Regions from separate parts of the Neobacillus sp. DHD-1R genome, predicted to be linked through region 3. Evidence: predicted binding sites of a transcription regulator. Region 3 holds the regulator's gene; each other region holds the start of a gene.
What was found. The regulator Rex, encoded in region 3, represses fermentation and respiration genes when NADH is low (regulators of the CRP and FNR family bind a similar motif). The targets are predictions, from matches to a motif close to TTGTGAAATATTTCACAA.

Region 1: the regulator Rex is predicted to act here: its motif matches at 2,833-2,850, upstream of AC3ANL_RS04485 (cytochrome c3 family protein).
Region 2: the regulator Rex is predicted to act here: its motif matches at 5,292-5,309, upstream of AC3ANL_RS16915 (cytochrome c oxidase subunit 2A).

What each region holds. Positions count from the first base shown of each region.
Region 1 is NZ_CM173232.1:962,131-970,210, forward strand. It holds gene secA (preprotein translocase subunit SecA) at 1-2,419, opposite strand, end outside; gene AC3ANL_RS04485 (cytochrome c3 family protein) at 2,938-4,341, shown strand; gene AC3ANL_RS04490 (NapC/NirT family cytochrome c) at 4,366-5,532, shown strand; gene AC3ANL_RS04495 (tetratricopeptide repeat protein) at 5,560-6,234, shown strand; gene AC3ANL_RS04500 (6-bladed beta-propeller) at 6,261-7,229, shown strand; gene AC3ANL_RS04505 (cytochrome c3 family protein) at 7,353-8,080, shown strand, end outside.
Region 2 is NZ_CM173232.1:3,444,683-3,452,762, forward strand. It holds gene AC3ANL_RS16900 (dynamin family protein) at 1-2,777, opposite strand, end outside; gene AC3ANL_RS16905 (isoprenylcysteine carboxyl methyltransferase family protein) at 3,116-3,685, opposite strand; gene AC3ANL_RS16910 (type III polyketide synthase) at 3,685-4,773, opposite strand; gene AC3ANL_RS16915 (cytochrome c oxidase subunit 2A) at 5,468-5,617, shown strand; gene AC3ANL_RS16920 (cytochrome c oxidase subunit II) at 5,639-6,115, shown strand; gene AC3ANL_RS16925 (b(o/a)3-type cytochrome-c oxidase subunit 1) at 6,115-7,782, shown strand; gene AC3ANL_RS16930 (carboxypeptidase M32) at 7,884-8,080, opposite strand, start outside.
Region 3 is NZ_CM173232.1:5,100,948-5,109,027, forward strand. It holds gene groL (chaperonin GroEL) at 1-1,418, opposite strand, end outside; gene groES (co-chaperone GroES) at 1,470-1,757, opposite strand; gene AC3ANL_RS25065 (hypothetical protein) at 2,142-2,285, opposite strand; gene AC3ANL_RS25070 (CPBP family intramembrane glutamic endopeptidase) at 2,539-3,249, shown strand; gene AC3ANL_RS25075 (YdiK family protein) at 3,246-3,452, shown strand; gene AC3ANL_RS25080 (cytoplasmic protein) at 3,513-4,223, opposite strand; gene AC3ANL_RS25085 (polymer-forming cytoskeletal protein) at 4,238-4,960, opposite strand; gene AC3ANL_RS25090 (YhbD family protein) at 4,973-5,599, opposite strand; gene AC3ANL_RS25095 (redox-sensing transcriptional repressor Rex) at 5,765-6,418, opposite strand; gene moaC (cyclic pyranopterin monophosphate synthase MoaC) at 6,440-6,937, opposite strand; gene AC3ANL_RS25105 (ABC-F family ATP-binding cassette domain-containing protein) at 7,114-8,080, shown strand, end outside.

The sequences.
Region 1 (8,080 bases), 1.3 Mb from region 3:
GTTTCTTCTTAACAGGCTCGCCGTCTTCTTTCGGATTCACCGCTTGTCCTTTTGCTACCTCTTGACGCTCAAGGTTATTGCGGATTTCAGCCTTCATGATGTACATGGCGGTTTCGTCTTCAATCGATTGAATCATCGCTTCAAACATCGCAAAGCCTTCATGCTGGTATTCACGCAACGGATCGATTTGTCCATATGCACGTAAATGGATACCTTGGCGAAGCTGATCCATCGCATCAATATGGTCCGTCCACTTGGAGTCAACTGCCCTTAAGGTAACAACCTTTTCAAATTCACGCATTTGTTCAGGGAAAAGAATCTGCTCCTTCTCTTCGTAACGCTCTTTTACTTTTTCCAAGATGGCTTCTACTATTTCCTCAGGGTCCTTGCCCTTAAGATTTTCAACGGTAATGTCGCCTTCATTCAGAAGGGTAGCATTTACATAATCCACAATGGCTTGAAGATTCCAGTCTTCTTCATCCTCATGAAGAGAGGCATGGGCATTAACATTACGCTCAATCGAATTTAGAATCATCTTTTGAACAATGTCACGAAGATTTTCTGATTCTAACACTTCATCACGCTGGGAGTATATAATCTCACGCTGTTGACGTAGTACGTCATCATATTGCAATAGCTGCTTCCGCGCATCGAAGTTATTTCCTTCAACACGTTTCTGCGCTGATTCCACCGCACGGGACACCATCTTGCTTTGAATGGGCTGAGTGTCATCCATGCCAAGCTTTTGCATCATGTTTTTCATATTATCGGAGCCAAAGCGGCGCATTAATTCGTCTTCCATTGATAAGTAGAACTGAGTGACACCAGGGTCCCCTTGACGTCCGGAACGTCCGCGGAGCTGGTTATCAATCCGTCTGCTCTCGTGGCGCTCGGTTCCAATAACGGCTAGACCGCCAAGTTCGATCACACCTTCGCCAAGCTTAATGTCCGTACCACGACCAGCCATATTCGTCGCAATTGTTACGGAACCCTTGTGACCGGCTTCCGCAATAATTTCGGCTTCACGTTCATGGTTTTTCGCATTCAAGACATTGTGCTGAATCCGTTTTTTGGATAAATAATTTGAAATGAGCTCAGACGTTTCAATCGCGACCGTACCAACAAGCACCGGCTGTCCTTTTTGATTACGTTCGGCAATATCTTCGACCACGGCACGGAACTTACCATCCATGGATGAGTAAATTAAATCAGGCCGGTCATCACGGGCGATTGGTCTGTTCGTCGGGATGACAATAACATTCATATTATAAATATTGCGGAATTCTTCTTCTTCCGTTTTGGCTGTACCAGTCATACCAGCTAATTTTTCATACATACGGAAGTAGTTTTGGAACGTAATTGTGGCCATTGTCATACTTTCGTTTTGAACTTCAAGGCCTTCTTTTGCTTCAATTGCTTGGTGCAAGCCTTCACTATAGCGGCGGCCCTTCATTAAACGACCAGTAAATTGGTCAACAATGACAATTTCGCCTTCCTGCACTACATAATCAACATCAAGATGCATGCTGACATTTGCCTTTAACGCCTGGTTAATATGATGGTTCAAAGTAACATGTGCCATATCAAAGAGGTTTTCAATTCCGAAGGCTTTCTCGGCTTTGCTGATCCCTTCCTCTGTCAACATAACACCCTTAGTTTTTTCATCATACGTATAATCGGTATCCTTTGTCAGCATCCGGACAAACGCATTTGCTTGGATGTAGAGGACAGCTGATTTCTGCGCCGACCCTGAAATAATCAGTGGTGTACGGGCTTCATCGATTAAGATGGAGTCAACTTCATCAATAACTGCATAAAAAAGTGGACGCTGGACCTTTTGTTCCTTATAAAGGACCATATTGTCACGCAGGTAGTCAAAGCCAAATTCATTGTTGGTACCGTAGGTAATATCACAGGCATAGGAAGCCTGTTTTTCATCCTTATCCATACTGTTCAAATTTAAGCCAACGGTTAGGCCTAAAAATTGATACAATTCACCCATTTCAGATGCGTCCCGGCTTGCTAAATATTCGTTGACTGTTACCACATGAACGCCTTTGCCAGAGATGGCATTCAAATAAACCGGCATGGTCGCGGTTAACGTTTTACCTTCACCAGTCTTCATCTCCGAAATATTCCCTTCATGGAGAGAAATTCCCCCCATTAGCTGAACATGATACGGATACAAGCCAAGGACACGGCGCGCCCCTTCACGAACCACTGCAAATGCTTCAACAAGCAGATCATCAAGTGTTTCGCCATTTTGATAACGGGACTTGAACTCCTCTGTTTTTTCACGAAGCTGGTCATCGGTTAATCTTTCCGTTTCAACCGCAAGTGCGTCAATTTTTAAAGCAAGCTTATCTAACCGCTTCAGCTCGCGTTTGTTCAGATCAAAAACTTTATTTAAAATCCCCATCTCTGATGAACGCTCCTTTTTATCGAGACTCAAAGTACAATTTTTTCAAAAATAGTCATGTCAAAAATATTCGATAATTTCCCTTTTCATCTTACCATTTCATCTAAACAGTGACAACAATGTTAGTCAGGAAGGAAAAATTGTCATTCTACTATTATATATCTTTCAATCAAGAACATCTAATTTCAGTTTCGTTTTTTTGCCATATTTGACAAACTGATGACTTTTAAACGTGAATTGAATTCTATTTAGAATTGGCCCAGCTTAGAATTAATAAAAAATGCATAAATCCATTTTATATTGTATAAATATAGATTTTAATGCACGTTAACACTATTGGTATAGTGATAAGGAAATCATTGATATAACAAGGTTTACAAGTTGTTTTTAGAGTTAAAAAATTTGTCACAGGTGTGTAGAAATATTCACAAATTGTACATTGGATTATACTCTAACAATGTTAGATACTACCTTTAGAGAGGTTAAGTTGGAAAATAAATAGAGAGAATAAATCCAAAATGGGAAGGGTGAGTAAAGTGGCCTTTTGGGGGAGAAAAAATAAAGAAACAGATCCCGTTTCTAGAGAAAATAGAAAAAAACCAGGCCCAATACGAAGACTCTGGCAAAAGTTCAGAGGAATAGATTGGAAGAATCCTGTTAACAGGTGGAAATTATTATTTGCGTCGCTTATTGGTTGTATTATTTTATTTGGAGGAGGATATGGAGTCCTCACGTTTACAAACTCTCCGTCATTCTGTTCAAGCTGTCACGAAATGGCACCAGAGTATTCAACCTATACAGCTAGTGCTCATAATCAAATCACATGTGTACAGTGCCATATTAAACCAGGAACCATCAACATGCTGACACATAAAGTGAAATCGCTTAAAGAAGTTTACTATCACGTTACAGGAGTACCTGAACAAATTGTTCAAACAGAAGAAGAGGCAGTTTCCAATGAAAACTGTTTACAATGTCATTCTAAAAATCGGCTTGTTACCGCATCGGGTGACTTAAAGGTTAATCACAAAGGACATATCGAAGAAGATATTCCTTGTATTACCTGTCACGCAGGAGTTGTCCATGCGAAAATGGCTACCCGCGGTATCAACACTGAAGAGGTTCGCGGTAAATGGACAAAAGAGAGTGCAGAAAAGTTAATGGAAGAAAAATACTTGAGACCTAACATGGGAACATGTATTGACTGCCATGACAAAGTCAATAATGGCGAAAAGCCTTGGAAGGAAGCATCTTATAATGTTCCGCCAAATCCTGAAGAGGTAGAGAAAAAACTGGAAGAAAACAAAAAAGAAACGGCTAGTGAAGCAACCACGGTAGCAACAAACGAAACTGAAAAGACTGAGGCAGAGGCTTTAACAGAACACGATCAAAAAACACAAGACATCATTTTACAAGCAATTGGTAAACAGCAAAAAGACGTGAAACTTTCCATGGCCTGTGAAACTTGTCATAAAAAGGTAAAGGTGCCTAAGAGCCACAAAGTGGCAGGTTGGAATGGAAACCACGGCAGCACAGCAATTCAAACGTTAGATAAGTGTATGAACTGTCACCAGGATTCGAAATGGGCTAGAGAAATACCAAAAGAAGACATCATGTCTTTACTTAAGATGAAAGAAACAAAAACGAAATATGTACCTAATATTACCGTTGTAAAAGAGCAATCAAGAATCAATAAATTCTGTAGTGCCTGTCACGCTAACCGCCCAGCAAGTCACGCTGAAAGTAACGAATGGTTAACTGGCCATGCTGATAAAGCTTTGACAGCTGATGCAAAAGCTGAATGTTTTGTCTGCCACGATCGTGATAAACCTAAAGAAGGTTCTACTGAAGTAAAAGCGCCAACAGATGTTTATTGCCAATACTGCCATAGAACTGGCTTTAAATCTGATGTGAAAAACTAAAAAAATTAAAGGAGGGTCGCTTTTATGGAAGAAAATCATGAACAAGAGCAGCCGACCCCTCCCCAATTTCGCTATAAGTTAATCAAAATTGCGACTTTAACATTGTTGATTCTAGCCCTTTTCATCGTTTTTGGTGGACTAGGGCTAGAAGCAACATCAAGCTCAAAGTTTTGTTCATCCTGTCATGAGATGAAACCTGAGTACTACACTTGGAAAGCATCCACACACAGTGAAGTGGATTGTGTTAACTGTCATGTCCAACCAGGGGCCAAAAACATAGCGAAAGATAAAGCTGAAGGGGTAGTTGAGCTTTATAAACAAAAAACCAACACGTACACAGCACCAATTCAAATGCCTAAAGACATACCAAATTCCGCTTGTGAATCATGTCACAATATGGATGCCCGTGAGGTAACTGCCTCAGGAGATCTCATCATCCCTCATGATAAGCACTTAGCTAAGGATATTAAGTGTACCCAATGTCATAGTGGAGTTGCACATGGAAAGATTGCTGAACGAAAAGTGACATTTAAATCTGACTATGCAAAATGGGATTCATCACTGGGTAAATCAATGATGAGTGATATTAAGTTTACAAGCCCTAAAATGGAAACGTGTATGGATTGTCATAAAGCACGTCAAGTAACAACAGAGTGTAAATCGTGTCATACAACAACGATGTTTCCAAAAAGTCATAAAAAACAAGATTTCAAACTTGAAACACACGGCAATTTGGCTAAAAAAGATGTGAATAAGTGTAATGAGTGCCACCAATATATGTCTAGCGAGGAGATCAATTTATTTAATGATCAGCCTGCATATACTAAATTTTTAAATGATGAAAAGATTGAAACGAAGAAAGTCAATCCTCAAGAATACGCTAAAGAAAATACTTATTGTAAGTCGTGTCATTTACAACGCCCGCCAAGTCATAACAAGAGATTTATTAGCAATCATGGAACTCTTGCAAATAAGAACGAAGAAGCATGTTTAACCTGTCATGACTATCAAAAGACAGGCAAAAACAAAACATCTAATGTCACATGCAGCAGTTGTCATCCTAGCAGCCATGATGGCAAGGAGTGGAGACAAACGCATCCTATTAGACTTCCAAAAGGAGTTAAGGTATCAGAAACATGTTATCAGTGCCACAATGAGACTAAATGTTCTTCTTGTCACAAAGAGGAGTAGTAATTTCAAAAAAGTAGGAGGGTTCGTATGCAAACAGAGGAACAACTTCAAACAAAAGGGCCTGAAAAGAAAAAAAAGGACCGATTTACTTGGTGGCAGACAACCATATTATTAGTAGGAACTCTAGCTATATGTTTGACTGCTGGATATTTTATCAGTGATAGGTATCTTTGGAGTAATACGGACTCTGAACAAATTGCTGAACAAATTAAGTTTTATAAACAAGAAGTTAATAAGAGTCCAAATGACCCGAAAAACAGAGTTCAATTAGGGTATGCCTATTTTTTAAATGAAAATTATGATGATGCCATAAAGGAATATAAAACAGCTAAATCACTTGATAAAAATTACTTTGATGCCTATTTAAATTTAAGTATTGTCTATGATAAGCAAAATAAAATAGATGATGCCTTACAAAATGCCATAAAGGCAACGGAAATTTCTCCAAAGGACTATAAGGGTCACCTCCTTAAGGGAAGATGTTACCGTAAGTTAAAAATGTATAAAGAAGCCAACAAAGCCTTAAATGAAGCGGATAGTTTAAATGAAGGGAACACTGATACGATTTATGAGATAGGACTCGTTGCAGAAGATCAGGGGAAGAAAAAAGATGCTGAGGCTATTTACAAGGATGCACTTTCATATGATCCCCTTTATAAGCCAGCACTTAAAGCTCTTGATCGATTAGCAGCCAAAGATTAAAACATGAATGAAAGGAGTTGGACCCTTTGAAAAGAAAAACTGTTTATATATTGATGGGAACCATTGCTGGGTTATCCGTTGTTCTTTTTGCAGTCATCTATTTTTTAAATTTAGGAAATGATGTTGGTAAGGTTGCTAATACAGTAAAAGGTGGCGCGCCGCATTTTAGCTATTTTATTCAAGGAGATTTCAAGACTCCATTTGATAAACCGATGGATGTTGCAAAAATTGGAGAATATGTCTATGTAACCGATACAAATCATAAACAGGTTCAGGTTTTTGATTCATCTGGCAGTCCCTTTTTCAAATTCGGTAAAGAAGGGGAGGGGCAAGGTGAATTTAAATTCCCATATGGTATTGCAGGAGATAAAGATGGAAATGTTTATGTAGCAGATTTATATAATGGTAAAATTTCAATTTTTACAAAAAAAGGAAAGTTTATAAAATATTTTGAGGAAAAAGGCAGTTCTACACCATCTATTACAAGTCCTGGCGGTTTAAGAATCTTTGGTAAAAAGCTATATGTTACCGACGTTGAAAGTAAGAAAGTAATGGTCTTTAACCTTGAGGGAAAAAAACTTCTAGAAATAAAATCAGGTACTAATAAGGATGATTTGTTAAACTCACCTAATGCCGTCACAGTTGATCAGGATGAAAACATTTATGTAGCTGACTCAGGAAACCAAAGAGTTGTTATCTATGATAAAAAAGGGAAATTCAAACGAATTCTTAATGGGAATAAGGATGCTAAGGGTGAATCGAAGTTTGTTAATCCAAGAGGGTTAGCAGTAGATTCAAAAGGCAATTTATACATGATTGATAATATGACCCATTATGTATATGGATTTAATAAAAAAGGAGAGCAAATCTATCAATTTGGTGGCTTAGGCGGAGAAAATGATCAATTTTTCTTGCCGAACGGTTTATTTATCGATGAAAAGAGCCAGCTTTATATAACTGATACCTTTAACCAAAGAGTTGCAGTTTACTATTAAAGCCAAAGCTTTCTTTAAGGAGGTGATGCATCGGCAGAGAGGGCAATAGGAGATTTATAAGTAAAAAATCAAAAACACAGAGAAACAGAGAGAGACAGAGAGAAAAAATGGGAGGTTTTTGGAATGAGTAAGAAAAAACTTAGCTTCTCACTAATACTTGCTTTACTTTTAGTGGGAATGCTTAGCACTGCTGCTTTTGCGAAAAGTGCAATGAGCTTTGCTGTATCTCAAACTGCAGGTGCTAATACTGCTACAGCAACGTTTAAAGGTTTAACTACTGATGCTGCAGGTACAGTTTTTACAGTAACACTTAGAGATTCGGCTAATGCTGTTAAAGATACTGTTGATGTAACAACTCTTGCAGATAAAACTGGATCTTATACATCTCCAGTATTAACAGTAGGAGCAAGATACTCAGTTGAACTTGCATACAAAACTGCACCAACTGTTATTGTTGCAAGTGGTGATGTGCTTATTGCTGATAACCACAATCCTGAAGGATCAGAAGTCGTTGTTGACCATAGCACTAATTTAGTCAACGCCAACGAAACTGGTTTTGAAGGCTTAAGTAAAAAAAGATCAGGTCAAAAAATGCACGGTTCATATCAAAATAATACAAACTCATGTGCAAGCTGTCACCAAACACACACTGGTGAAGACCACTACCTTTTATTCAGAGATGGCACATACAGCACTTGTGCTGCATGTCATGATGGTACAATGGGAGCAAATAATGTATTTGGTGACCCAACCAACGCTGGTACATTCGGCGGAACACATGATGGCAACATGTCTGTTCACTTAGCAGATGGTACTGTTGATGTTAAAGCTGCCCCAGGCGGTAACCATAC
Region 2 (8,080 bases), 1.7 Mb from region 3:
AATCCCTGTTCAAATGAGCTCATTCCTGAAGAAGCAAAAGGGCTGCCGTTCAGCTTTTCGTTTAGGGCTAGTAAACTAGATAGGGAATAGAGATGTGGATTTCTTATTCCATATTTAATTAACTGCTCTTCTACATATTTAGCCACGGTTACCTTTTCTTCCTCATTTTCAGCAAGATCAATGGCATTAATAACAAAGAACATTTTATCCATTTGAAACGATTCCTTCACACGCCCTAACTGAATTAAAAATTCACGATCAGCTTTTGAAAACGCATGATTGTAGTAGGTAACGAAGAGGATGGCATCTGAGTTTTTAATATAATCAAAGGCTACACCCGTATGCCTAGCATTAATCGAATCGGCTCCTGGCGTATCCACTAACGTAATTCCTTTCCTTGTTAATTCACAATCATAATAAAGCTCAATCCACTCAACATAACAAGATTTCTCTTCTTTGGCGACAAACTCATGAAAGTCTGTTAAATCAGTAATTTTTGTAGTTCCCAGTAATGCTATAAAAGAGGTATAACCCTTTTTAAAGGCCTGTAAAAAAGAAAAATGTGTTTTTTCCAGTAAACCTGTTTGACTGTTAGCCAACATAAGCTGGTCAATTATTTTTGCTGCCTCATTAAAATCACTCGCGTGTAAATCAAAAATTCTAAGAGAACGATTAACATCCTCCAGCATTGTTTCTGTTTCCTTGAACTTTACCCTTACCGTTCCATGTGGAAATTGGATTGTAACTGGCTTGATTTTATTAATAGCAGCAGTCGTGGGGTTGGGCGAAACAGGTAACACCTTTTCTCCCATGAGAGCATTAGCAAAAGAAGATTTACCTGCACTAAACGCTCCAAATAATGCGACGGTGAACCCTTTGTTTGCTAATCGATCCGCTCTATCTATCAATTCTTTTCCGAGCTTTTGAAAACCTGGAAGGATTTTAATTTGGTCTGCAGCACGACGAAGTCTAGCTGTTGTCAACGTCAAATGATCATCGGCACCGTGGTTTTCATTTTTTGTATTTTCAGGATTCCTAACTACTGCGACTGTTTTTTGAGAAATATCTTTGGTCTGCTTCGATGCTCCTTGGCTATTAACCACTTCAAATTCTTCTTCCTCTTGGGCAAAAAGCTGATAAACATCCCCTTGGAGGTTTTCTGATTGTTCAAGAATTTCATTGATTTCATTTTCTTGTGAAGTGATGCACTGTTCATGTTTTTGAATCTCAGCTAATGCCTGAACATATCTCTCCAACTGATTAAATTCCGTTTCGTACCGTTCCCTTACCTCTTTAATCTGCTTGTTAAAAGCTTCAAAGAAGTTCATTTTAAAATCACTTAGCTGGGATCTAGCCATTCTTTTTATTTCATTGGCAACATCCTCGGTATAATGAAGCACATAGTCACCGGTTACTCGTGCACCAGACTTTACTGTATCTCTTACTATTTCTATTGGGACGGGAATGGAAAAGGATTGGGCTAAGCTCTGAAGCTCCGCCTGATCAAGTTCCGTTTCCCTTAATTGATTAAGTAAAAATTCACGCACATGCCACTCAAGCTGTGATTTTGTTTTTTCAAGAAGATCCTGATAAAAGCTCTCTTCTCTCTTATTTTTTTCTTCTACTGTTTTTTGTTTAGAGAACAGGAAACCAATTTTAAAGTCAGGCTGACAACTCTCCAAAAAGGATTCTGCTAATTCCCTTGTTTGAAAGGGCATAAGATAAGCATTCTTCATTATTTGAGCAATTTGCTCATCAAATTCCTTTTCCTTTTCGCGACTATCTTTATTGAGCTTCTTAAAATCTGCAGTGAGTTTTTGATAGGAAAAAGTTAAATCTTGTCTTTCTAGCTCTGTTAATTCGTTCAATATCTCTAGGAACTGTGTGAGCTTCTCCTCTTCAAGCTTTTTCGCTTGTTCAACATGATTGTAAGCAATTTTTCTTAATGAATGAAAAATAGAAGGAACCAACAGTTCATCCTTTGTCGATAATTTATCAGCAATAAAGGTCTGAAGGTGTGTAAATTCATTAAACGGGTGATCTTTAAATTTTAAAGAAGTATAAAAAATTCTTGCTGGCTTCACACCCCAGGATGCAAAAGCATCGACAACACTTTTTTGGAAGTCTTGAAAACTTAATTCATCCTCTTTGTGTTTATCAATTTGATTAATGACTAAGTAAACATCTTTTCCTGCCTCCGTTAATTCCTTTGTAAATAAAAAATTCAATTCTGCTTGGACATGGTTATAGTCCATGACATAGAAGATGAGGTCAGCTAAATGTATGGCTGATTCCGTGGCGATGCGATGGGCATCATCAGCTGAATCAATACCTGGTGTATCCATAATGACCGTATTGGATGGTAATTGAGAATCACTGTGGCTGATCTCCAGTTCTTCAATCTTATCGCCATCTTTACAATAATTTTTTACAAGCTCATAATCATAAGGAGCCAAATAAAGTCTTGGCTTTTCATTTTTAAAGAAAACCTTTGCATAATCCTCACCAGATTTAACCTTGACTAAGTTTGCACTCGTTGGAATCGGGCTTGACGGCAATAAATTTTCCCCAACCACCTGATTTATCATGGTAGATTTTCCAGCTGAAAAATGACCGCAGAATGCAAAAAGAAATTCTCGATTTTCTAACTTTCTTGCAAGTTGTTTCACCTTTTCGGCGTTTTCAACATCATGATGCTTTAGTAAATATTCATATATCAACACCATTTTTTGTTTAAGTGTTTGAATCGTTTCCATTGGATTGGCTATTTGCACCATTTTATTTATTCCCCTTACCATCATCGTAATAATATTTATTTTATACGATTATTCAAACTTTTCCTATTATGACATTCTCTTTAAATAAACAAATTTCCGAACAAAACAAAAAACCAAGGATTTCTCCCTGGCTCATTCAAAAATAATTTTTTATTGAGTAACATTTTTTAAGACGTGCTTCATGACAAATGCATATATAATAACCGTTCCACCAACAAAGGCAAAAGCCATATGTAACACCTACCTTATCGGAGTATCACTGAGAATGATTTTCATCGTTGGAATTATTTTAGCACAGGTGATAATCATTTTCAATATCCCATAAAAAACTGTCACAGTTATTTAACAAACCTAGGTAAAAAGCGATTGCAGTCTCGAAAAACCCCTTCATACCCTGTTAAGGACCTTAGTGCTTTTTCTTCTGCTGGAATTCGAATCCTCAGCATCATGACATTTAGAACGGTAAATAGAAGAGCAGTAAATATGGCGTTAAACAGCATTGGGATAACAAACAATTCAATAGCTACCACCAGATAATTCGGATGTTTCAAAAAGCGGTATGGTCCCTTTCTCACTACGTTGGCATTTGCTAAGACCAATATTTTTGTGTTCCAATACCGGCCGAGTGACGAGATGGCCCAAGTTCTCATAATTTGCGCTAAACAAAATAGCCCAAGGAAAAGAGGCCAAAAAGGGGAAAGTTCAAGTTCCAATAAAACCTGCTCGATTGGTAATACCATAAAAAACAGGATATGCATAACTACCATTAATTTATAATGGCTTGCACCAAACTCAACGGCACCCTGTTTTTTCATCCATTTTTCATTGCTTTTAGCAATGAAAAGTTCGACAATCCGTTCGATCATGATAAAACTGATGAATAGAAGGAATGGAAGGTCATGGGCCATTATTTCCACCTCAACAGTAATAATTCTGAGCTAAAACCCGGTCCAAGTGCTGTCCCTAATCCCAAGGCGTCTTTGTGAATGTCCATCTCCATATACCGCCTCAAAACATAAAAGATTGTTGCAGACGACATATTTCCATACTGCTTTAATACATCCAACGACACTGCATTCATGGAAGGTGGAATGTTTAAGGACTTTACATAAGCATCCAAGACTTTTTTTCCACCGGGGTGAGCTATAAAATGGTTAATTTGTTCAAGCTCTATTTGATGTGCGGCTAAAAAATCCCTAACATTGGGCTTCAGCCAGCCTTCAATAATTTGAGGAATATCACGGGAAAATATGACAAATAGTCCTGCATTTCTTATTTCCCAGCCCATTACATCCAAGGAATTTGGCATTAATGTGGACTGCGTAGCAATAATCGAAGGAGATGTTTTTTTTCTTCTAAATTCTTCTGCTCCCGCTTCATCCCCGCAAACCAAGGCACAGGCAATTCCATCTGCAAAAAGCGATGTTCCAATAAGATTACTTTTAGAAAGGTCATTCTTTTGAAACGTCAAACTGCAGAGCTCCACAGAAAGTACGATGACTTTTGCCTTGGGAAATGCTAAACAATATTCATATGCACGTGATAATCCAACGGCACCTGCAGCACAGCCAAGTCCCCAAAGGGGTTCCCGCTTTGTATGTGGATTAAACGGCAATTCATTCATGATTCTAGCATCAATACTTGGAGTGGACATTCCCGTTGAGGAGACAAAAATAATGGCATCAATTTCTTCCGTCGAGATGGCTGTCTTAAGAAAGCTTTGATTAGTTAAGCAGTTTACGATTGCTTCCTTTCCCAGTGTAACCGCAGACTCAATATAAGCATTATTCTTCTCTTCAAAGGTATGATTCTCTTTAAACCAGTCTAAATTTTTAACAAAATATCTTTTTTCAATTTGTCCATTCTGAAAAGCTTTTAATAGTCTTTCAATATCTTTAAATGAGTCAGCAAAAAGCTCTCGTGCAAATTCCGATGCTTGTTCTTGTTTGATTTCAAATGGGGGAATAACCTCTGAAACAGATATAATGGCAGGCATCATCATTCTCCTTCCATCTTTATAGGGTTATTTTTTCCAATTCATTGAATATTATTCGAAGATTTTTATTTCTTAAGAGGGGCAAAAAAAAGGCTTCCCATCGATTGGGAAGCAAACGTTTTGAAGGTTGTTGCTGTGCTCTTAAATTATATCGCGAATTATGAATTCCTTCATTAGATAAACTTTTCCAATTAAGAGAGGCTCTCTGCTTTCCTCCAATTATTGTTTTTCCGATTGGGTTTGAACTTCAATCTTTATTTTGTTACTGGCTAAGGATCCGCAAACTTTACAATATTCCATTTCATTATATAGAAGGCGACAATGTTCGCAATAATATTTTTCCAAAAAAACCACTCACTTTCACAAGAAAATAAGGTATTTATTTTTATCATATTTTTGATTTTCAAGAGTGTGAATTTTTCCAAGAAATAGGGATTTTTAATATTTATGAAACCACGACAATTCCTTATATCACAGCTAAGGTGTGATTGTTCATAGTTTGTTCACATTTACCCCCTTTGTGAAGTGATATAAATCACTGTTACAACAAGTTATTAACTTTAACATAGTAGTTACCTAAGGAATGAACAATTTGTGAACTATGAAATTTCATATTTTTCTTTCGCAATTGTTTTGTATTATGAAAGAGAACTTACTAAATTATTTATTAATTTTCTAAAGGGGGGTCTTGGGGATGGCAAAGGTGGAACTGAAAACACACCAAAAAACAGAAGTGGAAGACAGCTCTTCTCTCAAAGGGACATTAGCTTCCGTTTTCCTTTTGGGAGCATTTATCATCGTCACTTGGGTTGGGGTCTACTATCTTTTTGTAGAACGTTTTTAACGATTAAAGGGGGAAGAATCCATGCACATGCATAAATTTGAAAAAATATGGCTGACTTTTGGCATTAGCTGCTTGGTTATTTTTTTAACTGTAGTAGGTGTTAGCGCCTTCTACCTTGGCAACAAGCCCGCCAGCTGTTTAACAACTATTAATCCTGAAAAGGTCGATCAAACAAAGCCTTTCAATAAACCAGGTCTACATAAGGTGGAAGGAAAAGAATGGGACTATGAATTAGTTTTTGTAGCATCCGCTTTCTCCTATACCCCTGCACAAGTAGAAGTGCCGCTTGGTGCAAAAGTTAAAGTCATTGCCACAACCAAAGATGTTATTCACGGCTTCGAAATGGCTGGTACAAATATTAATATGATGCTTGAACCCGGTTATGTGAGTGAATATACGACAACTTTTGATAAAGCAGGCGAATATTTAATTGTTTGTAATGAATATTGTGGTACTGGACATCATTTAATGAGTGCGAAGATTGAGGTGGTAAAATAATGGTTAACGGTGCAGCTGTAAAAGTAAAAGTAGACCCTCGTGATGCAAAACTTTCCATGGCACACTTTTTTGTGGCCTTTGCGGCTCTTGCTCTTGGCGGATTGATGGGTCTTTTGCAGACATTAGTCCGTTCTGGTAAATGGGAACTTCCTTGGGGAATTGATTACTATCAAATCTTAACGGTCCATGGCGTATTAATGGGACTTGTGTTAACAACCTTCTTTATTATGGGTTTTCAATATGCTGCTGTAAGCAGAACAACTGGCGGTCATTCTAATGCTGCCAGACGTACAGGCTGGGTTGGCTTTTGGGTCATGCTGGTCGGTACATTAATGGCTGCTACCATGGTATTACTGAAGGAAGCATCCGTGCTTTATACGTTTTATGCACCACTAAAAGCCCACTGGATTTTCTATTTAGGTTTAACTTTTGTTGTGGTCGGAAGCTGGGTTGATGGTGCGGCACAAATCATGACTTATGCCAAATGGCGGAAAAATAATCCTGGAAAACCTAGTCCGCTATTAAGTTTCATGGCTGTTATTAATACAGTGCTTTGGATTGTTGCTACATTAGGTGTTGCCGCTACTGTTTTATTCCAATTGCTCCCATGGTCACTTGGATTAGTCGACACTGTTGACGTATTAGTTAGTCGTACTTTATTCTGGTATTTTGGTCACCCATTAGTTTATTTTTGGTTACTGCCAGCTTATATGTGTTGGTATGCGATTATCCCAAAAATAATTGGCGGAAAAATTTTCTCTGATTCGTTAGCACGGTTGTCCTTTATTTTATTCTTATTATTCTCTATACCTGTTGGGTTCCATCACCAATTGACCGAGCCAGGTATTGATCCGGCTTGGAAATTTCTTCAAGTTATCTTAACATTTATGGTTATTATTCCATCTCTAATGACTGCTTTCTCTTTATTCGCCACATTTGAGAGATATGGTCGCTCAAAAGGAGCTACTGGTCTTTTTGGCTGGTTTAAAGTACTTCCATGGAATGATGCTCGTTTCACAGTACCGTTTATTGGAATGGCCTCTTTTATCCCTGCAGGTGCAGGTGGTATTATCAATGCATCCAACCAAATGGATCAAGTGGTCCATAACACGATTTGGGTAACCGGTCACTTCCATTTAACAGCAGCTACATCTGTGGTATTAACGTTCTTTGGAATTTCCTATTGGCTTGTTCCACATTTAACAGGACGTAAATTAACAAAAACGATGAATAAATTAGGAATTATCCAGGCATGGGTTTGGTTTGTCGGAATGGTATTTATGTCAGGGGCTATGCATATCCAAGGTTTGCTTGGCGGGCCAAGACGATCAGCTTTCTCCACTTACGGCGGGGCTAAACAGGCCGCTGAATGGGTTCCTTATCAAATTGCTCAAGCAGTGGGTGGTTCAATTTTATTCCTTGGCATCATCCTTGTATTAATTATCTTTATCAACCTTGCTTTCTTTGCTCCTAAAGGGGAAGAAGAATTCCCTGTTGCAGAAGCAGAAAATACAGAAGAAGCAGCACCAATGGTATTTGAAAACTGGAAATTATGGCTCGGTATTACCGCCGCCCTTATCCTTTTTGCTTACACGATACCGTTTATTGACATCATCCAGAATGCACCTCCTGGATCAAAAGGATTTCAAACGTGGAGCAAATGGTAGTTAATAAACCAATTTGAAAAAGAGGATGTCTCATAAGGGTTTAACCCTTTGTTGTGAGACATCCTTTTTTGTATAATTTATAACAATTACGGTAATTTTGTTTAATTTAAATGATAAACCTTTTTATACTTATCATATAGGTAATCAATTAAATATTGGGGATTTAACCCCTCACCGGTTACATCCTGTAAGATATCTAGCGGTTTTTTAAGCTTTCCATATTGGTGGATATTTTGGGTCAGCCATTCTTTAATTGGGAGGAGGTTACCCTCCTCGACTAGTTGTTCAAAGTTTGGGT
Region 3 (8,080 bases):
GTGCCGACTTCTTCACGTTTTAAGCGGTCAACGATAACAGATCCTTCAAGACCAGCGTTGTGAGCAATCGTACGAACTGGTTCTTCCATTGCACGAAGAACGATGTTGATACCTGTTGCTACGTCGCCTTCTTCTTGAAGTGCAGCAACCTTGCTGTATACGTTTAGAAGGGCTACACCACCACCGGATACGATACCTTCTTCAACAGCAGCACGAGTTGCGTTTAATGCATCTTCAATACGAAGTTTGCGTTCTTTTAATTCAGTTTCAGTTGCAGCACCAACCTTGATTACCGCAACACCGCCAGCTAATTTAGCTAAACGTTCTTGTAATTTTTCACGATCAAATTCAGAAGTAGTTTCTTCTAATTGAACACGGATTTGGTTTACACGTGCTTGGATTTCTTCCGTTGCACCAGCACCTTCAACGATTGTTGTATTTTCTTTTGTTACAACAACCTTAGAAGCGCGTCCTAATGAAGAAATAGTCGTTGTTTTCAATTCACGGCCAAGCTCTTCAGTGATGACTTCACCGCCAGTTAAAGCAGCGATATCTTCAAGCATCGCTTTACGACGGTCACCAAAGCCAGGAGCTTTAACAGCAACTGCATTGAATGTACCGCGAAGTTTGTTTACTACTAATGTAGAAAGTGCTTCACCTTCAACATCTTCAGCAATCAACAATAATGGCTTGCCTTGTTGAACAACTTGTTCTAGAACTGGAAGGATTTCTTGAATGCTAGAAATCTTCTTGTCAGTTATTAAGACATATGGATTTTCTAAAACAGCTTCCATTTTGTCTGTATTAGTTACCATGTAAGCAGAAGTATAACCACGGTCAAACTGCATACCTTCTACTACATCCAATTCAGTTGTAAAGCCTTTAGATTCTTCAATTGTGATAACGCCGTCGTTACCAACGCGCTCCATTGCTTCAGCAATCAATTGGCCAACTTCTTTGTCGTCAGAAGAAATAGCAGCAACTTGAGAAATAGATTCTTTTCCTTCAATTTGCTTAGAAATAGCTTTTAATTCTTGAACAGCAACAGCTACAGCTTTTTCAATCCCTTTACGGATACCCATTGGGTTCGCACCAGCAGTAACGTTCTTTAAGCCTTCGCGAATCATCGCTTGAGCAAGAACAGTAGCAGTTGTTGTACCGTCACCGGCAACATCGTTTGTTTTGCTTGCTACTTCAGCAACAAGTTTTGCACCCATGTTTTCGAATGCATCTTCTAATTCGATTTCTTTCGCAATCGTTACACCATCGTTAGTGATAAGTGGTGAACCAAATTTTTTCTCAAGAACCACGTTGCGTCCTTTAGGTCCAAGAGTAACTTTTACAGCATTTGCAAGAGCATCAACACCACGAAGCATTGCGCGGCGTGCATCTTCACTAAACATAATCTCTTTAGCCATGATCAAAAAACCTCCTCATAATTTTCAAATGGTTTATTTTTTCGTCCAGCCTTACTCGCCTACAACAGCAAGGATATCGTTTTCGCGTACAATTAAATATTCAGCACCCTGGTATTTCACTTCTGTACCAGCGTATTTTGAGAAGATGATACGATCGCCTACAGCAACGTCAAGTGCTACACGTTCTCCGCTTTCAAGTACGCGGCCAGTACCAACGGCAACAACTTTTCCTTCCTGAGGCTTTTCTTTCGCTGAATCTGGTAATACGATACCGCTTGCAGTTTTTTCTTCTGATTCAACAAGCTCAATGATAATGCGATCACCTAATGGTCTTAACAAATCAAACAACCTCCTCAAAAATATATGTAATTCTGTCATTATTAGCACTCTCCATTGATGAGTGCTAACACAATTATTATAATAATAAATCTCTAAATCTTTTGCAAGTCTGAAGGATAAAATTTTACAAAAGAATTTTATCTTTAAACAACCTTATCAAGTATGTGAAAAACTGAATAATCTATACCTGTTTTTTTAAAAAAAGTACTCTGTTTGGTAAACTTGTTGTGAATTTTGTTTTTATGAATAAGATACTTAGAGAATTCATTGACCGTTGTATATAGAAGTTTGCTTTTACGGGCAATGTAAAGCCGTCTCATTTACCTCTAGCTCCGATATCCTGCTCTCGAGGGCAATGGAAGCCCGTTTAATTTACCTTTAACTTCAATATCCTGCTCTTGAGGGCAATGGAAGACCGTTTCTTTTACCTTTGACTTCAATATCCTGCTCCCGAGGGCAATGGAAGCTCGTTTCATTTACCTTTAGCTTCAAGATCCTGCTCTCAAGGGCAATGGAAGTTCGTTTCATTTACCTCCAGCTCCAAGATCCTGCTCCCAAGGGTAATGTAAAGGCGTCTCATTTACATCTAACTCCGATAACTCGATCCCGAGGGCAATGAAAAAATTATTTAGCCCGCCCCCTTTTCTACAAAAAAGTTCTTCTAAATTGAAACGGTAACAGGTTTAAGAGTAAAATGAGATAATAGCTGTATTTACGCTCGTTTGCAAAATCATAAGTTACTCGTTCATGGGTATAGATATTAGTAAAAGGAGTTAACCATTTGAAAAAAGAATATTGGTGGATCATCGTTGTTTACATTGTTATGCAGTTTTCGAGTCTTGCCGGTCTTCCGTTTTTGGTATTTCTAGGAATTAGTAAGGGTCTTGCTGTTCCTGTTTGGCTGGTTGCTAGTTTTACCATTGCCCTGCTCATCATTTTGTTTTTATTAAGAAAAGAAATGAACATGCGAAGCCTCGACAAAAGGGGTCATTCATTAAGTTATTCGGTCATGTGGGCCATTTTAGGAATCTTTTTGGCATTATTCTCCCAGTATGCAGCAGCATATATTGAAACACTGTTAGGCATTAAAATGGGGTCTGAGAACACACAAAGCATACTTCATATCATCGAAGCTTTCCCATTGGCGATTTTGGTTACTAGCATCATCGGTCCAATATTAGAAGAAATTGTGTTCAGAAAAATTATTTTTGGTGCTCTTTATAAACGATTCAACTTTTTTCTTTCAGCAGTCATTAGTTCTGTTATTTTCGCCATAGCCCATATGGAACCCGTTCATATTTTGATGTACGCGGCAATGGGATTTACATTCGCCTTTCTTTATGTCAAAACCAAGCACATTTTGGTGCCGATATTTGCCCATGTCACCATGAATACTATGGTGGTATTAGTGCAATCTGTTTACAAAGACGATATTGAAAGACTTCAGCGTGAGGCGGAGGCGGTTCAAAACTTTATCGGAGGCTTTCTATGAGACGTTCACCTTTGTTTTCCGGATTTATTTACTTCCTGCTTGGCGGGTTATTTACCTATTTCGCCATCGACGATGTCCAACGAAACGGATGGGGCTTTTTCAGCTATCTCCTCGTTTTGTTAGCCACCTTTGATTTTGGCTCAGGTCTAAAAATCATCCTGTTTTACATGAAATACAAAGACAAAATTAAAAAGAAAAAATAAAAAAAGGTGTCAGGCACCATGTGAAGAATTCACATGGGTGCCTGACACCTTTTCTATTATTTACACCTTGGTTTTTGTTTTAATTGTGGAGGATGGGTCTTGTGTCATTTCATGGGTATATTCCACGACGCCAATGAGACAACTAGGTCCAATTTTGACGGTATTGCCTCGAACTACGTCTGCCGTTGTATTTTCTAAATAAATTTCATCGCCTTCAATCACCTTGGCAGCAAGTGTGCCGACCTCTTTGCCAAAGGGAAGCAGAGAATTTTTCTTTCTTTTCACCGTGATTTTTCCGCCGCCAATCTCCTCTGCTGTACTTTCACCAAAGCGCAAGCCGATTTTAATTGTATCTGCTGATAATAATCCTTTGATTTCAAAGCCGCCGCTTGAATCAAACAATTCATATTCGACATCTCCCTTTACGGCGATACTTCCTTTTATGATAGCTTCATCACCACTGAGGCCTTCCTCCACTTCCAGCAAACCAAGGATTTTCATTTTTTCCAATTTGGCTTGTTTGTCGACCTTCATGGTTCCCATGACGAGTGTTTCTTTCACTCTCACATTTCCATTAAATTCTGCCTCACCTAAAATTTTGGCAGTTCCGATTGTCACATTTCCGTTTGCTTCACTTGTGCCATAGACACGAAAAGCAGAACATTCGACATCATTCACAATCGTTCCTTCGCCACGAATGCTGATTTTATCGTATTGGCCTCCGGGGTAACTTCCTGTGCCATTAATGATAAGGTTTTTGCTATTTCCCATGTTCTTCCCCTCCCTTAAACCTTTCGAATGTCACTAATAACGGCATTTTTATCCTGTGAAAATTCTTTGGTGTATTCTACGACACCTATTTGGCAGTTGGCGCCAATCTTGACTTGATGACCCCGCACGACTTTCGCTTTTGTATTTTCTAGCTCAACGATGTCTCCTTCAATGATGTCCGCTTCTAATTGCGATTTGAAAAAGGATTTAAATAAAGTGCTGAAAAAAGACCCTTTATGCTGCTTGACAATAATGGTTTGACCGCCAATTTCTGTCGCTTTACATTCACCATAAATCTTAATATTAACTTGATCGGCATTTAAGAGCCCGCCAATGGTAAACCGATATTCCCCTTTAAAAAGCTCCGCTTCACAATCATCCTTCACCGCAAAAAGACCTCGAAGATTGATTTCATCACATTTTACTTTTCCACCAACCGTGACTTTGCCTGAAACCTTTAACTGTTTTACATAGAGGTTTTCATCAATCCTTGCCGTTCCTTCAACAGAAAGCTTTTCCGCCTCGATATTCCCATTAAAGCGGGCATTCCCGTTCACTTTGACGGTATCCGCTCCCACATTCCCCTTCATTGTACCTGACCCATTGCACTCAAACGCCGTACACTGCACGTCACTGTTGATCGTTCCTCTACCATTAACCGTTACTAAATGGAAGTGGCCTCCGTTAGACGAACCTAATCCATTAATGACCAAGTCTCCTCTACTTTTCGTATCCATTGCCAGTCTCCTTTATAATAATTTTGCTTTAATTTCTTCCATACACCCCATAAGCGATAGAGACACGATTATTTTTGTTCCCTTTTCAAAATGGAAGTCTTCTGCATTTATCAGTAACAGACAGGATGACACTCCAAGCTTACGAGTAATGATCAAGTCACAGCTTTTTTGCTTAATGAGCTGCTCATTGTCTTTTAACAGCTGAAGCAGCATTTTTCCTTCATCTAAGTTTATATCGCCTGATTCTAAAAGTTTCTCTAATACATATATCTCCAACATGCGTGAAAAATTAAATTTATCGTTGCTGCCTTTATCTTGTTCTAAATAAAAATTCATCACTTCATTCGAAACAATGTTACGTTTTACTAAATCATCTTTGTCTAACTGCATATCACTAATATTAGGTGAAAACATATCTGCTAGTTCATCTAATGACAAATTTTCTTTCATGGTTTGTATCTTGTTAATTCTCTCTAAGATTTTTTCTTTAGGGAAAAAGGTTTCTTGACCCGTAAAGGTTGATTTTCGAATAAACCATTCTTCCGGAATTAAATCTTTACGCTTCCATCTATATAGCTGTCCGTAAGAAATTCCTGCATAATCCAGTAAATCCTTTTTAGATATTAACTCCTCGCTCATGATTGAAAACCCCTTTCTATTTCTAATGTAACATAACACTGTTACGTTGTAAAGTTAGACTTGAGCACAAAAAAAAAGGGCCTGCCCCCCTAACTTCAACATATCGCTGACCTTTTCAATTAGCGATTATAGATTGAATGTTAACATGGGGGTCTGACCCTTTTCTTATTCTTCTATATCTTCTGTCGGATAATGTTTTAAAAAGTAGATCAAGGATTGCAGCTCTACTGCTAAATCAATGTGATGCACCCTAATTGATGCAGGCACATTTAATCTTGCCGGCGTAAAATTTAAGATTGCTTTTACATCTGCATTCACAAGCCGATCCGTAATCATTTGTGCAACGGGCGCAGGAACGGTAAGGATGGCGACCGAGATTTTTTCCTCCGTTAACACATTCTCCAATTCATCCATGTGATACACGGGCACCTCACGGATCTTCGTTCCCATTTTTGCCGGATCCACATCAAAGCCACACTCTATTTTAGTGTTATTATTTTTTAAAAAGTTATAGTTTAAGAAAGCTGTTCCTAGATTTCCGACGCCAATTAATGCAACCTTTGTTAATTCATCTTGATCAAGCGTTTTCCGAAAGAATGTTAAAAGGTAATTGACGTTGTAGCCATAGCCCTTTTTCCCCAAGGCCCCAAAATAGGAAAAATCCCTGCGAATAGTGGCTGAATCTACCTTTACCGCCTCACTTAATTCCGCTGATGATACCCTTTGCTTCCCAGCAGTATGCAGGTTTTTCAAAAACCGATAATAGAGGGGCAGCCGTTTCGCTGTCGCCTGTGGTATCTTTGTCGTTTCGTTACTCATACTCTCCCACACCCCTTCCTTTTATTTAACTTGTTCGCTTCGCTTAAAATCACCGTTCTTACCGCCCGTCTTCTCGACTAAATAAGTCGGTCCAATGACCATGCTTTTATCGACTGCTTTACACATATCATAAACGGTTAAGGCACAGGCAGAAGCAGCTGTGAGCGCTTCCATTTCCACACCTGTATTCCCTTTTGTTTTTACAGCTGCAACTATAGATAATTGGTAGTTCTCATTTTGCCCTTTTTCCCATGAAAAAGAAATATTGATCCCTGTTAATGGAATAGGGTGACACATCGGAATGATGTCCCATGTCTTTTTGGCAGCCATCACCGCTGCAACTTGGGCTACTGCTAAGACATCGCCTTTTTTCATTTCATTGTTCGTTATTTTATCAAAAATTTCTTTGCTAACAGTAATACTAGAATGTGCAAGAGCCGTTCGTGCCGTCTCTGGTTTGTCACTGACATCGACCATTTTTGCTCTGCCCTCTTCATTAAAATGAGTAAATTCAGCCATCAATAAATCCCCCTACCCCAAAATAATACACTATTTTCACTAGTATGTGTGTGAAAGTTTGCACTAAATATACATTTTTTCGCTGATAAAAGAAATCCCGCCAATCGAAAGCCCCGCTTTATTGCCGATGTTCAGGATATACGGTACACTAATTATAGTTAATAGAGGTGAATAAAATGATTTTATTGCAAGTGAATCAACTACAAAAATATTATGGTGCTGACCTTATTTTATCTAATATAAAACTGGAATTACAAACACGGGACCGTGTTGCCCTTGTTGGCCGTAATGGTGCCGGCAAATCAACATTATTGAAGATTATTGCCGGGCATTTGTCACATGATGGCGGCGAGATCATCAAACCCAAAGAAGTGACCATAGGCTATTTAGCTCAGAATACTGGCCTTGAGTCCAATTTATCCATTTGGGATGAAATGTTGACCGTTTTCCAACATCTGTTGTCGATGGAAAAGTCATTGCGGCAGCTGGAGACTAAAATGGCCGATTCTAGTGTATACGAAGACACTGGAAAATACGAGCGAATCTTATCTGAATATGATCAACTTCAAGTGAAGTTTAAAGAGCAGGGAGGCTATCAATACGAAGCCGATATTCGCTCTGTTTTACATGGGTTACATTTTAATGAAAGTTCCTTGATGATTTCAAGTTTAAGCGGCGGGCAAAAAACAAGGCTTGCCTTAGGAAAGCTATTGTTAACCAAACCGGATATTCTAATTTTGGACGAACCGACCAACCATCTTGATATTGAAACTCTTTCCTGGCTTGAGCAATATCTGCAAAGTTATGAAGGGGCCATTTTAATTGTCTCTCATGACCGTTACTTTTTAGACAAAGTCGTCACACAGGTTTACGAGGTATCGCGCAAGCAAATTGGGCGGTTTACAGGTAACTATAGTGCTTACCTTGAACAAAAAGCGGCCAATTATGAACGTGACTTAAAACTTTATGAAAAACAACAGCAAGAGGTCGCTAACCTGCAAGATTTTATTAATCGGAATTTAGCAAGGGCCTCAACGACCAAACGGGCGCAAAGCCGCCGAAAAAAGCTTGAAAAAATGGAGATGATGGATCGGCCACTTGGGGACGAGAAATCGGCTGCATTCTCCTTTGAGATCGAAAAAC